Regions from separate parts of the Sinorhizobium sp. NG07B genome, predicted to be linked through region 2. Evidence: predicted binding sites of a transcription regulator. Region 2 holds the regulator's gene; the other holds the start of a gene.
What was found. Region 2 encodes LexA, which represses DNA repair genes until DNA is damaged. Its sites were predicted from a motif close to TGTTCNNNNTGTGTTCNG; they were not measured.
Positions count from the first base shown of each region.

Region 1: the regulator LexA is predicted to act here: its motif matches at 2,374-2,391, upstream of CO664_RS05425 (UvrD-helicase domain-containing protein).

Region 1 covers NZ_NWTD01000001.1:1,125,228-1,132,978, forward strand. Annotated here, with positions in the region: gene CO664_RS05425 (UvrD-helicase domain-containing protein) at 1-2,331, opposite strand, end outside; gene CO664_RS05430 (carboxymuconolactone decarboxylase family protein) at 2,459-2,869, opposite strand; gene CO664_RS05435 (cyclase family protein) at 2,889-3,710, opposite strand; gene CO664_RS05440 (efflux RND transporter periplasmic adaptor subunit) at 3,968-5,158, shown strand; gene CO664_RS05445 (efflux RND transporter permease subunit) at 5,155-7,751, shown strand, end outside.
Region 2 covers NZ_NWTD01000001.1:1,674,979-1,682,729, reverse strand. Annotated here, with positions in the region: gene CO664_RS08065 (hypothetical protein) at 1-821, opposite strand, end outside; gene CO664_RS08055 (hypothetical protein) at 1,319-1,531, opposite strand; gene CO664_RS08050 (hypothetical protein) at 1,528-1,758, opposite strand; gene CO664_RS08045 (hypothetical protein) at 1,958-2,317, shown strand; gene ligD (non-homologous end-joining DNA ligase) at 2,350-3,324, shown strand; gene lexA (transcriptional repressor LexA) at 3,763-4,473, opposite strand; gene CO664_RS30630 (hypothetical protein) at 4,708-4,875, opposite strand; tRNA gene CO664_RS08025 (tRNA-Ala) at 5,188-5,263, opposite strand; gene CO664_RS08020 (sugar phosphate isomerase/epimerase) at 5,351-6,121, opposite strand; gene CO664_RS08015 (hydroxyacid dehydrogenase) at 6,118-7,128, opposite strand; gene CO664_RS08010 (DUF2264 domain-containing protein) at 7,125-7,751, opposite strand, start outside.

The DNA.
Region 1 (7,751 bases), 550 kb from region 2:
GCGGCTGCCCCAATTGTCGCGGGTGGCGTCCGAGCGGTGCTGCTGGGCGCGCTTCCAGCCGGGCGTCTGGTAGCTGTTCTCGAACGGATCGGCCTTGTCGAAGCGGGATTGGCCATAGCCGCCGCGATTGTAGCCGCCATAGGAGACGTCCTGCTCGGCGACCTCGACATGGTCGACCGGCAGTTCGTCGAGGAAGCGCGACGGCATCGTCGACTGCCAGAGGCCGTGAATGCGGCGGTTCGAGACGAACCAGATGTGACAGCGGCGCTTGGCGCGGGTGATCCCGACATAGGCGAGGCGGCGTTCCTCTTCGAGCCCGGCGCGGCCGCCCTCGTCGAGTGCCCGCTGATGCGGAAAGAGACCTTCCTCCCAGCCCGGCAGGAAGACGGTGTCGAATTCCAGGCCCTTGGCCGAGTGCAGCGTCATGATCGACACGGCATCCATGTCCTCGTTCTGCTCGGCATCCATGACGAGCGCGACATGCTCCAGGAAGCCGCGCATTGATTCGAAGGCCTCCATCGAGCGGATGAGTTCCTTGAGGTTTTCAAGCCGCCCCGGCGCTTCGGCCGACTTGTCCGCCTGCCACATCGCCGTATAGCCACTCTCATCCAAGATCTGTTCGGCAAGCTCCGTGTGCGGCGTCGTTTCGAGCAAGGTCTGCCAGCGGCGGAAATCGGTGACGACGTCGAACAGCGCCTTGCGCGCCTTCGGCTTCAACTCGTCGGTCTCGATGATCTCGGTTGCGGCGGCGAGCATCGGAATGTCGCGGGCGCGGGCATAGTCGTGCAGGGTTCGAACGGTGGTGTCGCCGAGGCCTCGTTTCGGCGTGTTGACGATGCGCTCGAAGGCGAGATCGTCGGCCGGCTGGCAGACGAGGCGGAAATATGCCATGGCGTCGCGGATTTCGAGCCGCTCGTAGAAGCGCGGGCCGCCGATGACGCGATAATTGAGGCCGAGGGTGACGAAGCGGTCTTCGAACTCGCGCATCTGGAAGGAGGCGCGCACCAGGATCGCAATGTCGTTCAGATTGTGCTTCTGGCGCTGGAGCTGTTCGATCTCCTCGCCGACGGCGCGGGCTTCCTCTTCGGAATCCCAGGCGGCGTGCACATGCACCTTCTCGTCGTCCGGGTGGCTGCGTTCGGTGAAGAGTGTCTTGCCGAGCCGGCCCTCATTGTGGGCGATCAGATGCGCGGCGGTGCCGAGGATATGCTCGGTCGAGCGGTAGTTGCGCTCGAGCTTGATGACCTTGGCGCCCGGGAAGTCCTTCTCAAAACGGAGGATATTGTCGACCTCGGCGCCGCGCCAGCCGTATATCGACTGGTCGTCGTCGCCGACGCAGCAGATGTTTATCTGCTGCTGTTTGTTTGCGCTCACGCTGTCGCCGCCTGCGCGGCTGCGCTCCGCGGGGGCGGACGAAACGTCGTCCGGCCAGCCTTGGCTGGCTCGGGCTTCGCCCGCAGGCGTTTCTCTCACGACGGCCTTGCCGCTCTGCGGCCGCTGCGCCAAGAGCCGCAGCCACATATATTGCGCCGTGTTGGTATCCTGGTACTCGTCGACGAGGATATAGCGGAACTTGTCGTGATAATCCTTGAGCACGTCCGGATTGGCGCGGAACATGCGGATCGGGTGCAGCAGCAGGTCGCCGAAGTCGCAGGCGTTTAGCGTCACCAGGCGGTTCTGGTAGGCGGCGTAGAGCTCGCGGCCCTTGCCGTTCGCGAAGGCGCGGGCGTCGCCCTCGGGGATATGCGCCGGATCGAGGCCCTTGTTCTTCCAGGTGTCGATCATGGCGGCGAATTGCTTGGCCTGCCAACGCTTGTCGTCCAGCCCTTCGGCCTGGATAAGCTGCTTGATCAGCCGCACGACGTCGTCGGTGTCGAGGATGGTGAAATCGGATCTCAGCCCCACGAGTTCGGCATGGCGGCGCAAGAGCTTGACACCGATCGAGTGGAAGGTGCCGAGCCAGGGCATGCCTTCGACCGCATGGCCGACGAGCACGCCGATGCGCTCCTTCATCTCGCGCGCCGCCTTGTTGGTGAAGGTCACGGCGAGGATCTGCGAGGGATAGGCGCGGCCGGTCGACAGGATATGGGCGATGCGGGTGGTCAGCACGCGCGTCTTGCCGGTGCCGGCGCCGGCAAGCACGAGCACCGGGCCCTCCAGCGTTTCGACGGCTTCGCGCTGTTCCGAGTTGAGACCGGAGAGATAGTCCGGCCGTTGCGCCTTGTCGCGGGCAGCCATGGCGCGCGCCGCGATGCCGCCGGCGGCAGGGGCGGGTTTGCGCGGCGCCGGCTCCTCGTCGAAGAAGGGGATGTCGTCGAAACCTTTGCTCATGCGGCCCAATGTAGTGATTCGGGACCGAAAGGCCAGAAAGGATGTTCTTCTTTTATTCCGGAGTCTCGTCGGATTTCTGCAAACCTGTGGAAAGACAGGCGTTTTCAGCGCTGGTGTTTCGATGTCGCTATCGTTCGGCCGTGGCGTCGAAGGCCGGATCGACCGGGACCTGCAGCGCGGTCGCCAGCTGGTTGGTCTTGGCGGCAAGCGAAATGACGCGCAGCAGATCGGCATGCTCGGCTTCGCTCATCCCCTTTGCCTTGGCGGCGGCGGTGTGCGAGTGGATGCAATAGCCGCAGCCATTGCTGACGGAAACTGCGATGTACAGCATCTCCTTGACCAGCGGATCGAGCGCCGAGGGCGTCGCCATCACCGCCTTGACCTCCGCCCAGGTGCGTTCCAGCAGGTCCGGATCGAAGGCGAGCCACAGCCACATATTGTTGATGAAGTCCGATTTCCGCGTGGCGCGGATGTCGTCGAAAACCGCCTTGACGCGCAGGTTCGATTCGGGGTCGGACGGCGGCGCAACGGTGCTCATGATGCTTCCTTCCGAGGTTCTAAACGAGGGCGAAAACGCGCGCCGGCCCGCCGGTGCCGCCGCGGTGCTTCGGCGCGCCGAGGACGAGCGTTGCGCCCTTGGCCGGTAGCTTGTCGAGATTGGCGGCGGCTTCCAGCCCCCAGCGACCCTCCGGCAGCCAGGCGCGGTGGGTGGCGAAGTCAGGAGATATGCCGTGATCGAGCGAGAGCGTGTCGACGGCAATGCCGGCAGCCTTCGTTTCCTGGAGCAGAAACTTGGCTGCGTCGACATGGAAGCCGGGGAAGTGCAGCTTGCCCTCGGCGTCGGCGTTGCGGAACTTCTCCGTGCCGAGATGGGCCGTCCAACCGGAAAGCATGGCGACGCAGGCATTCTCCGGAACATCGCCATTGGCGGCGATCCACGCCTTGATGTCCTCGGGTGTGACCTGCGCGTCCGGGTCGGCTGCCGCCCTCTCGCGAATGTCGACGATGCAGAGCGGCACGAGGAGTTTTTCGACCGGCAGTTCCGCGACCGAGAGGCCGTCGGCGGAGAAATGCAGCGGCGCATCGACATGGGTGCCGGTATGTTCGTTCACCCGGAGCTCGAACAGGTTGAACGTATGTTCGGCAAAGTTGAACTTCTGCTCGCGGAAGAACTGCTGCTGGCCGAAGAAGGTCGGAAACTCCTCATGGAGTTCATGGGTGAGGTCGGTGACGCTCGTATGGCCGGTGGCAAGCGCCGGCGGCGCGACCCCCATGCCGGCGGCCGCGGCGCCCGCCGATGCGACAGCGGCGGCGCGGAAGAAGCTGCGCCGCGACAACATTTGCTGCTTTACCGATTCGATCACGCATGCATCGCACATGTGCTTTCTCCCCCCTTTTTCAACGTCCGGTTTCATGAGGCAGAATAGCCGAGCCGCGGCGGCTGTAAACAGCGATCGACGAGCGCCGGCATGCGGGGGCGCCATGATGCGGACAACAAATTCTGCTTTCATTACAAATGCGTAATGATGGCGTTCCGAGATTGCCCGAAGGCGCGCAAACAATGATACTTGCGGCAACTCGGAACGTTCCGCCGGTACGCGCCGCGCTGGAGCGCGTATCTTATTCGGAGACATGCATGCGCTTTTTGAAGCAACTGGCGGTCAGCCTCCTCGTACTCGTCGTCGGGGGAGCCGCCTGGGTGCGCTTTGCCCCCGGAGCGGGTGAAACGCTGGGGGCGATTGGTGTTTCGCATCCGCTGATCGATGCGCTCTCCGGATCTGCGGGCGGCGAGGGAGCCGGTGGCCCCCGCAACGGCGGGCGCGGAGAAGGTGGGCGCGGCTTCTCGGACGCGGCGCTCGTGGTCGTCAGGCCGGCTGAGAGCGCGATCGTCAACAATAGGCTGAACGCCATCGGCAATGGCGAAGCAATCCGCTCGGTGACCGTGACGCCCGCTTCCACGGGTAATCTGACGGAAATCCTGGTAAAATCCGGCGACAGGATCGAGGAGGGCCAGGTGATCGCGCGGCTCGACAGCGACGAGCAGATGATTGCCGCCGAGCAGGCCCGGCTGACGCGCGACAGCGCCCGGGAAAAGGTCGAGCGCTATCGCAATCTCGGAACGGCCCGCGCGGTTACCGCGGTCGAGATCCGCGACGCCGAGATCGCCATGCAGGCCGCCGAACTGGCGCTGAGGACGGCTGAGCTCGATCTCAAGCGGCGCGACGTCGTGGCGCCTTCGAAGGGCATCGTCGGCATCATCACCGTCAATGTCGGCGACTACGTCACCACGTCGACGCCGATCGCCGTCGTCGATGACCGGTCGCAGATCCTGGTCGATTTCTGGGTGCCGGAACGCTTCGCCAGCAAGATTTCCGTGGGGCAGCCGGTCACCGCGAATGCGGTGGCGCAACCCGGCCGCCAGCTCACCGGCGCCATTCATGCGATCGACAACCGCCTCGATCAGGCAAGCCGCACGCTCCGGGTGCGGGCGCGGATCGAAAATCCGGACGACATGCTGCGTGCCGGCATGTCCTTCTCGGTCACGATGGCCTTTGACGGCGATCGCTATCCGACCGTCGACCCGCTGTCTATCCAGTGGAGCTCGGAAGGCTCCTATATCTGGCGCGTCAGCGGCGACAAGAGCCAGCGCGTGCCGATCAAGATCATCCAGCGCAATCCCGACAAGGTGCTGGTCGAGGCGCAGATCGCCGAGGGTGACCGCATCGTCACCGAGGGTGTGCAGCGGCTTCGCGACGGCGGCGCGGTGCGCATAGCCGGCGAGGCAAGCCCCGAACGCGAGCAGAAGGTGGCGGGGGACGCGCAATGAACATCGGCATTGGTGGTCACCCCGGCGGGCAGGGCGGCAAGACCGGCTTCACCGCGCTCTTTATCCGCCGGCCGATTTTCGCACTCGTCGTCAACATGCTGATCGTGGTCGCGGGGCTTGCCGCCTGGAACGGCATCGAGATCCGCGAGCTGCCGCAGGTCGACCAGCCGGTCATATCGGTGACGACGGAGTTCGAGGGCGCCTCGCCCGAGACCATCGATCGCGAGGTGACCTCGGTCATCGAAGGTGCGGTGTCGCGCGTCCAGGGCATCAAGGGCATTTCCTCGTCGTCGTCCTTCGGCCGCAGCCGCGTGACGCTCGAATTTTCCGACACGACCGACATCGGCCAGGCGGCGAACGACATTCGCGATGCGCTCGGCCGAATCAGCGGCCAGCTGCCGGACGACGTGGAAGAGCCGCGCATTGTCAAGGCCGATTCCGACAGCCAGCCGATCATGCGCCTGGCGCTGACCTCCGACACCATGTCGATGGAGGACATGACGCTGCTGGTCGAGAACGAGATTAGCGACCGGCTGGCGGCCGTCGAGGGCGTTGCCGATGTCACCGTCTATGGCGACCAGGAGAAGATCTTCCGCATCGACCTCAACCAGGCGAAGCTCGCCGGGCGCGGCGTCACCGTCGCCAATTTGCGCGAGGCGCTGGCGAATGCTTCCTACGACGTCCCGGCCGGCTCGCTGACGAGCGCCAGCCAGGAGATCTCGGTCCGGGCGACTGCGGACCTGCAGACGCCCGAGCAGTTCGAGAACCTGATCCTCGGCAGCAATGTCCGGCTGCGCGACGTGGCGACGGTGACGCTCGGCCCGGACACCGGGAGTTCGGCGTTGCGCTCCAATGGCCGCCAGGGCATCGGTCTCGGCATCATCCGCCAGGCGCAGTCGAACACCGTCGATATTTCCGAAGGCGTGCGCAAGGTGGTCGATACGATCTCCTCGGACATCCTGCCGGCGGGCACCGAGCTCAAGATCACCAGCGACGATGCGGTGTTCATCAATGGCGCAATCCATGAGGTGGAGATCGCGCTGGTCGTCGCCGTCTTCATCGTCACGCTCGTCATCTATCTATTCCTGCTCGACTGGCGCGCGACGCTGATCCCGACGATCAGCATGCCGATTGCGCTTGTCGGAACGGTGGCGGCGATCTATCTCGCCGGCTTCTCGATCAACATCCTGACGCTGCTTGCGATCGTGCTGGCGACCGGGCTTGTCGTCGACGACGCGATCGTGGTGCTGGAGAACATCGTGCGCCGCCGAGCGGAAGGCCTGGGTCCACGCGCGGCCGCCGTGCATGGAACGCTCGAGGTCTTCTTCGCCGTCCTGGCGACCACTGCGACGCTGGCGGCCGTCTTCGTGCCGCTCTCGTTCCTGCCGGGGCAGACAGGCGGGCTTTTCCGCGAATTCGGCTTCGTGCTCGCTTTCTCGATCCTGCTGTCCTCCTTCGTTTCGCTGACGCTTTGCCCGATGCTCGCCTCGCGCATGCTGACCAGCGAGGCGCATGCGCATCAAGGCCCGATGGCGCGCTTCGGCCAGCGTGCCGCCGGCTTCTACCGCGTGACGCTCCGCGCCTGCCTCAATGCGCCGCTCGTCGTCTTCACGGTCGCCGCCTTCTTCACAGTTGCCGGGGCGGCGGCGTTCATGACGCTGAAATCGGAGCTGACGCCGAACGAGGACCGGTCGCAGGTGATGCTCCGGATCAACGCGCCGCAAGGCGTCTCGCTCGAATATACGCAGGCCCAGATGCGCCGGATCGAGGAGGGGCTGCAGCCGCTCGTCAAATCCGGCGAAGTCACCAATGTGTTTTCGATTTCCGGCCAGGGCGGTTCGGCGAATAGCGGCTTCATGGTGCTGACGCTCGCCTCCTGGGAGCAGCGTGAGCGGTCCCAGCAGCAGATCGTCGCGGATATCAACAAGGTGACCGCCAAGGTTCCCTCGGTCCGCGCCTTCGCCATACAGCCCAACAGCCTCGGTATTCGGGGAGCCGGCAGCGGCCTCCAGGTGGCGCTGGTCGGCAACGACTATACGAAGCTCGGCGATGCTGCGGCGAAACTGGTGCGGGCCATGGAAGATACCGGCCGCTTCGAGAACGTGCGGCTGAACTACGAGGCGAACCAGGCGCAATTGTCTGTGACCATCGACCGCGAGCGCGCCTCCGACCTCGGCGTCGACATCAGTGCGCTTTCCTGGGCGATGCAGGCAATGCTCGACGGCAGCAGCGTCGTCGACATCTTTGTCGAGGGAGAGGCCTATCCGGTCAAGCTGCTCTCCTCCACCACGCCGCTCAACGATCCCACCGACCTGCAGAACATCTTCGTCAAGGCCGGCGACGGCCGGATCGTGCCGATGTCGTCGATCGCGACGATCGAGGAGAAGGCCGTGGCGCCCCAGCTTGCACGCGAATTGCAGCTCCGCGCCGTCTCGCTGTCGGCCGGCCTGAAATCCGACCTCGCACTCGGCGAGGCACTGACGATGGTGGAAGACATGGCCGAGCCGCTGCTGCCGCCGGGGTCGCGTGTCATGCCGCTCGCTGAAGCCGCGACGCTCGACGAGAACGCCAGCGGCCTCTTCATCACCTTCGG
Region 2 (7,751 bases):
GGAACATTGTCAAAAGAAGGTCGCCACACCAAGTTCGGCCAACGTTTGGAAAGGAAAAGTACATTCTTTTCGTTTAAGGGGGATTCGGAAGTGAAGCTTGATTTGTATTGGGTAACAAGAATCCTTTCGTCGCCGACTCGCCGGTCCATTACGTAAGCAAGGAAGTCTGCTTGCGAATTGAATCCGGACGTTGCTTTGAACGCGTAATGAGCGGACACCTGTAGGGGAAGTAGAAGTACTCTACTCGCGCTGTCGCCGCAATTGAGTAAACCAGAGCGATTGAACGGCTGAAGTAAGGATATTTTCTCCCTCAGCACCGAAGAAAAGTCTCGCTGAAGCACCTCCTCGTCTTCACTTAACTCGATATTGAAAATGTCATATGCGCTCGATGCCAGAATTGAGCGGTCGTAGAGGCCCACAGGATCGATCGTCACAGTGCTCGGATATGGTGAACGAGAGAAGCTACCCGGCATTTGGCTCAGTATGACAGCCCCGGGGTACAAGGCGCCCAGATAGGGGACCGGGTTTTCCCACGTCAGAATTACGTCGACGGTAGGAGGCAGCCGATTGGACAAGTACTCGGCTATCCGTACGACCGCGTCACCGTGTGGGTTAGTGTGCAGGTCTGCCAGGGGATCTGATGTGCCGGCCGCTGCGTCCAGTTCCTTGCTGTCCAGAGGGCACAATTTGATATGCCTTCCCACCGAGCCGGTGTCAGGCGCAAGATAATCTGCGAATGCGACTGTAACTTCCCATCCCGCATTACCGAGTGCGTTAGCCTGCGGAATCAGTACATCTTTAAAGCAATTCTGAAAAAACAAAGGCTGCCCCTGGGAACCCCATGGGCAGTTCCATATCAATGCGCGCATTATCCACCTATTTCAACCCCAGATGAGACATTCCTCTTAGCCAACGAGCTCTCAGATGAAAAGGCTGAATCTGCGCTGGGAAAGCTTTGAATCCGCGCGACGAGTCGCTGCTAAGCCCCGATCAACATTGTGATGTTGGATGCGGCCAAGCGTATCCGCGGCCCTGTGTCGCATCGGGCGTCTGCCGGTTATCGTTAGGACGTGGCAACTCGAAACCGCCCCGCCAGATGACGGCGGCCCGATCCGAGAGCGGCGTCGAGAGGCGCCGTGGCAACGGCGGTGGAGAGGAGGGCAGGAAGGAAACGAAAAGACGTCATTGTGGGGGCTCAGAGATGTGCGGCAGCACTGTTCGACGTGTAAGCCGCGATAAGCCGCTTCGCGGATGGCATCGTTGAAAATCCGCATCGCTTCGTGCAGGTTCTCCGCGGCTTCGCGCTGTTCTTCGGTCATTATCGTATGAGCCCCTTCATTCCGCGCGCTGACGTATCGTCCGCGACAACGCCGACGTCAACCCGGCCGGGCCGGTGCTCGAAGCAGAACCAGCGTGGCTCGCCCTTGCCGGCAGCGAAGCCGAAGCCGCCCCATTTCGTGCAGCCTGGATGTTCGCAATAGTGCACGTATAGCGTTGTATCGTGCTTGGCCGCGCCTTGCTCGTCGCTCACGTCGTCACCTCATCCTGGCGCTCTGGGCAGGGCGACCAGCCGCGAGTGAAGCCCAGACCCATCGCAATCTGAGCCAGTGCCAGTTGCTCTCGTAGATGCTTGCAGTCGGCGAGGAGCGTCCGGATTGTCGCTTCCGCGTCTCCGCCATGCCAGGCAAGTGCCGATGCGACCTCATCCATCCACGCATCGAATTCGTCGATGTCGGAAGTTTGCTTCTCAGCAGACATGACGTCTCCTTCTCCGCGCACGCAACGGAGTCTTTTACCCCACGGGTTTTCCGATTGGCGGCCGCAACGCCGATGAATGTTCTTATTATGTTCTGGTTTCAGCGAGAGTCAATGCGGTTTGCGTTTGCTCCCAAAACTACTCCATTTGGGCGGCTAGACGCCCACATCGATGGGCGGCATCCTCGCGTTGGAGGATGTAATGGGAAAAGTCTTCGAGTTTGACCCGAAACAGCGCAGCAAGCGTCCTGTGAAGGGTAACGTGCCCGAACGAGCCTGGCCGAACCATCGCGACAAATGGGCACGCAAACAGCAAGGCGGTTCAGTTACCGGCATTGTTGGCGTTGCGGCGATAGCGCTGTTCGCCGCTTCTGAGTTTATACCGCCCATCGTCGGCTGCGACATTAAAGGCAATATCAGCTACCAGACTGGCGAACGCATCTATCACATCCCGGGCCAGGAGTATTACAGCGAGACGCGTATTAGCCTGTTGAACGGCGAATGGTGGTTCTGCTCTGAGGAGGCCGCGCGCGAAGCTGGATGGAGGAAGGCCCATCGATGAGGCTTTTTCCCTGATCCGCGCGTTAATTGCTCATGGCCAGAGCATCCTCGAATAAGCCGCCAGAAGCGCCGCCGGACCCTCTGCCGGCGCGGGTAGAGCCTTGCGTCGCAACGCTCGTCGATCGGCCTCCATCAGGGCGGGACTGGGCCTTCGAGGTGAAGTGGGACGGCTACCGCCTGGCCGTCCATATCGAGACCGGTCGCGTGCGGATCATCACTCGCGGCGGCTACGATTGGACGAGCCGCTTCCCTTCAATCGCTGCCGAGGCGCGGCTTCTTGGGCTGATGACCGCAATCCTCGACGGCGAGGCGGTCGTGCTCGATGAGCACGGCCGCTCTGACTTCGGCATGCTGCAGCGTGCCCTCGGCAGGAAGCCCAGTCTGCACGATCCCCGCGAAATCCTCTTCTTCGCGTTCGATCTCCTCTATCTCGACGGTCGCGACCTGCGCCGGCTGCCACTCAGCGAACGCCGGCGGCTGCTGGAGCCGATCGTCGCCGGCCGTGCCGGTGTCATTCGGCTGTCGGAGGAAGTCGAGGCGAGTGGGGAAGAGTTCTTCCGGATCGCCTGCGAGCACGGCCTCGAGGGGATTGTCGCCAAGCGCCGTGACAAGCCATATCACTCCGGCCGTCGGCCCGACTGGCAGAAGATCAAGTGCGTGCGCAGCGACAGCTTCGTGATCGTCGGCTTCGAGCCGTCAACCGTCCCCGGCGCGATCGGTCGGCTGCTGCTGGCGGCAAGGAGGAGGGGTGAGCTTGTCTATGTCGGCGGCTGCGGAACCGGATGGACGTACGCGGAGTCAGCCAAGCTGCGCGAGCTGCTCGAGGCAATCCGGACGGATTCGCCGGCGGTGAACCTGAAGAGGAAGGGGGCCGTCTTCGTCGAGCCAGTGCTGGTCGCTGAGGCCGAGTATCGCGCCTGGACACAGGATGGCAAGCTCCGGCATCCGTCGTTCAAAGGCATAAGGGAGAGGGCCGACGATGCGACGGTGTTCGAGCTCACAAACTGACGTAAAAATCGGCCCGATGGCGTTTCTGAAAACTCTGAATTCCTCTGAAAAATCAATGTGCCAAAAACGACGGAAAACGAGGTATTTTCGGCCGCTTTTTCAGAAACGATATTGATTTTATTGAAAGTGGAGGGGATTTGCAGTCCTCTGCGTCACCACTCCGCCACGAGGCCTCTCGTGCTCGTAAAATCGAGCGATGGCGGGCGTTTAAAACGAATCCATGTGGAGCGCAAGAGGGAGACGTTCAAAAAAGACGCCCACAAACAGCTTTGAACAGGCCGGAATACGAGAGCGCTTCTTGCCGGTGGCATGGCGGACGCCGAGACCAATAAACGCCGGCCGCAGTAAGCGAGATCACGGAAGGCAAAGAGAACAGTTCTGTCGTCGCGACCGCGCGAAACGACCGCACACAGGATCGGCACAGGAACCCAAATCGGCCTAGTGATAGCGCCGGATCAGACCGACGAGTTTGCCCTGAATTTTCACGCGGTCGGGTCCGAAGATGCGCGTTTCGTAAGCCGGATTCGCCGCTTCCAGTGCGATCGATGCGCCCTTGCGGCGGAATCGCTTCAAGGTTGCCTCCTCGTCGTCGATCAGGGCGACGACGATGTCGCCCGGGCTGGCGGTGCTGGCGTTGCGGATGATCACCGTGTCGCCATCGAGAATGCCCGCCTCGATCATCGAATCGCCCTTGATTTCGAGGGCGTAGTGCTCGCCGCTGCCGATCATCTCGACCGGCACGGAAATCTCGTGCGTATTGTTCTGAATGGCCGAAATCGGCACGCCGGCGGCGATCCGGCCCATGACCGGCACTGTCATAGACGCGCTCTCGACCGGTGGCGTTGGCGCCGGCTTCGGTGCCGGGGGCTTGCCGAGGCTGCCCTCGATGACGCTCGGCGAGAAGCCGCGCCGCGGCTGGGCTGGGCTCGAATAGGCTTCCGGCAGCTTGATGACCTCGAGCGCTCGGGCCCGATTGGGTAGCCGGCGAATGAAACCGCGTTCTTCCAGCGCAGTGATCAGCCGGTGGATGCCCGATTTCGACGCAAGATCGAGCGCATCTTTCATCTCGTCGAAGGAGGGCGGGACCCCGGATTCCTTCATCCGTTCATGAATGAACAGAAGCAATTCCTGTTGCTTGCGGGTCAGCATGCGCGTCACTCCAGATTCGCGAAACAAATCAAGAACAGAAACTATCCGTTCCATATGTGTTCCGCAAGCACTTAATATTCCGTGAACTCATGCGTCGAGGCGCGTCCGCTATCAGGGCGGCACGGACGGTTTGCGGGTTTCGATGGTGGTGAAGACTTGCGTGCGGCAAGCGTCACACATAGGCGAGCGTTTGCTCACCTTTGACGACGCTGTGCATCGTCTTGACAAGCCGTCCTAGTAGGCGAGGCGCAGCCCGCCGGGGCTAAGAACGTCGAAGTCGGGTTCAGGGTAGGGGCCGTACCACTGGGTGTAGGTCGTGTTGCCCGTAGCGCCTGTCGTGGCGCATCCTGAAAGTGTGAGAAGAGCGATTAAGGCGGCGGCGATCAGAGATTTGAGAGGCATGGTAGTCCCCACTTGCGGGAGTTGCCGATATGCAATGATGCCAGGTGCTAAGTCTCTCTCAAATCAGGCTCTTTGGCAAGCGAGGGGCAAGGCGGGAAGACGGCACATCGGGTGGAAAACACCGCTCCCTCTGACTTCGGGTCGCTCGCTTCTTAACGGAATTCGCGTTCGCAATGGGTCTGCTGCGAATACAGTCTGAAGTGGTGGTCGTCCGAGGGTGACGAGCCACGTCGGATCGGCCCGCTACAGAGATGTCGCTGATGTCTTAGCGATGTTCTGTTACCTATGTCTCCGGGTCGGACAAAGGTCGTTTGGTGGAGTCGAAGGGAGTCGAACCCTCGACCTCCGCAGTGCGATTGCGGCGCTCTCCCAACTGAGCTACGACCCCAGCCGTTCACCTATATAGGCGGATTTGAGCGCCCGCGCCAGTCCCTCCCGGCGTCTCGCGTGGGGAGGATCGGGGCCGTCGTGGATGTCACTCGAGGAGAATTTGCTTGAGCGTCGCGGCGTCCTCGATGAAGGCGGCGGGATCGTCATTGGCGACGAATTCCAGCATTGCAAAGCGTCGCCCGGTCCAGCGCGATGCGGGGAGGGCCGTGAGGACGCTTCGCCAATAGTCGGATGCCGATGCCAGGGGAAAACGGTTGCGATTTCGATCCCAGGCGAAGACGTGGACATGAGATACATGCTGACCGATGCGGGCGACCTCTGCGAGCGCCTCGCCGAGCTCCAGCCCGGGCCGCGGCTGCCAATAGAGATAAACATTGTCGTGGGCGATCGCGTCGATCAGGCGGCTTGCCGAGTCGGTCGTGTCAGTCAGCGATTGCGGGTGATATTCCAGCGAGACGGTCACGCGGTGGCGCGCGGCTTCGGCGCCCATGTCGCGGATCGCCTTTGCGGCATCACGTCTTTCGCCTGCGCTGTAGTCCTTTGAATCGCGCCGGCGGGTGCCTGGCCAGATGCGGATATTCGAGGCACCGAGTGCAATCGCGCTCTCGAGCGCACGCCTGAATTCGATGAGGTCGTCAGTCGGTGGCGCGACATAGGATCCGTAGGATGTCGTCAGTTCGGCCCTTGCGCTGAGGAGCCCGACGATCCGGGCGTTGGACGTGTCGCCCGGAGCAATATGAGCGTCGCCTGCCCATTCGATCGCCGCAAGACCGGCGCTCCGGGCTAAGCCGACGATTTTTTCCGGAGGCAAGCTCCTGAAGGTGACGGTGCAGAGCCCCGGTTCGAAATCGCTCATGCCATGCGCTCCAGGTCGTGCTTGCGGACTTCGAACAGCAGCTGCCGGCCTTCCAGAAAGCGCTCGATTTCGTCGACGGCCATTTCGCCGAGTCGCGTCCTCTCAAGTCCGATGGCGCCGGCAATGTGCGGCGTTAGGAAGACGTTCGGCAAATCATAGAAAGGCGACGTTCCTTCCGGCACCTCGGGATCCGTCACGTCGATGACGGCATTGATTGCGCCCGTCTTCAGCCGGTCTATCAGTGCGGCCTCGTCCACGAGCGCACCCCGCGCCGTATTGATCAGTGTCGCACCGTTCTTCATCAGGGACAGCCGCCGCCCGTCGATCATGTGCTGGGTCTCGGGCAGAGAAGGCGCATGCAGCGAGACTATATCCGAATGCGCCATCAGCGTCTCGAGATCGGCTTTTTCGACACCGATAGCCGAAGCGCTTTCTTCCCCGACCAAGGGATCGTAGAGCAGCACCCGATAATCGAAGGGGCGAAGCAGGTCGATCACCCGCCTTCCGATCCGCGAGGCGCCAACGATGCCGATGGTGCGGCGGTAGTTTCCAATAGCCTGCCCCTGCAGCAGCTGGATGCGCTGACGCCCTCTGTCGGCGGCATAAAGGTCGCGGAAGCGAAAAACGTGCTTGCCCGAAAAAATGATTGCCGCCAGCGTGAACTCCGCGACCGGCACGGCGTTGGCTTCGGCCGCATGGCTGACGGTGATTCCTGCATCGAACACGGACAAATCGATCAGGTCCTTGACCGTTCCTGCCGCATGGACGATGAGCCGAAGACGAGGGGCCGATCGAAGGGCGTTCGCATCGAAGCTCGGGGCGCCCCAGCCGGTCACCAGGATCTCCGCTTCGGCGAGCAAGCGGCTTCCCCGGCCGTCGCCGAAAACGGTCATGGGTTGCCGATCGAGTATGCGAGCGAGACGGTCTATGCGTGCGAAAAGTTCCGGTGTGAGTACGTGTTCCGTCCTTTCGGGCTGCATCGCGAAGGCAATCGCCGGGGGGGTCATGACATGCGTCCCGGCGCTTGCATGGCGCTGACCCTTACGCCCTCTTCGGCGACGGTGCGCAGTTCGGCGATCTCGGGGACAGCGGGCGGACCTTCCCAATCGCCCGACACGGCCGAGATGTCGCGAACGGCCAGCACGGCGCAGCGGAGAATAGTCTCACCGGCGGGGATCGTGCCGCGCAATTGCGGCACCAGGGTCTTTGCGGCGATGAGATTGGTATTGGGCGCCGCCTTCTGTGCCAGACCTTGGCGCGTGACTGTCGAGCCGAGGTCGTGGATTCCGCTGAAGTCCTCTTTGCCGATGGCATAGGCCCAACCCGCCTGTGCGGAAAGTGTATCGGCTTCGAAGTCCCGTCTGGCAATGGCAAAGCCGCCCTCGGCAGTTTCAAGCGGCCGCGGCGTCGTGATCCTGTGCACCCGGACATGCCAGGGCGTGGCCGGCAGCAGCCAGGTCTCGACGGAGACGTCCGGCCAGGGCGACCACCTCGCAAAGAGCACGTTACCGGCAAGCCGTGCTTCCTCGTTCGCCTCGCGCACACGGTAGTGAATGCCGTCGTCGCTGAAGGCCAGCATCGAATCGAAGGAGCCTCCGCTGAAGGCCCGCTCGTCGCTCTCGACGCTGAA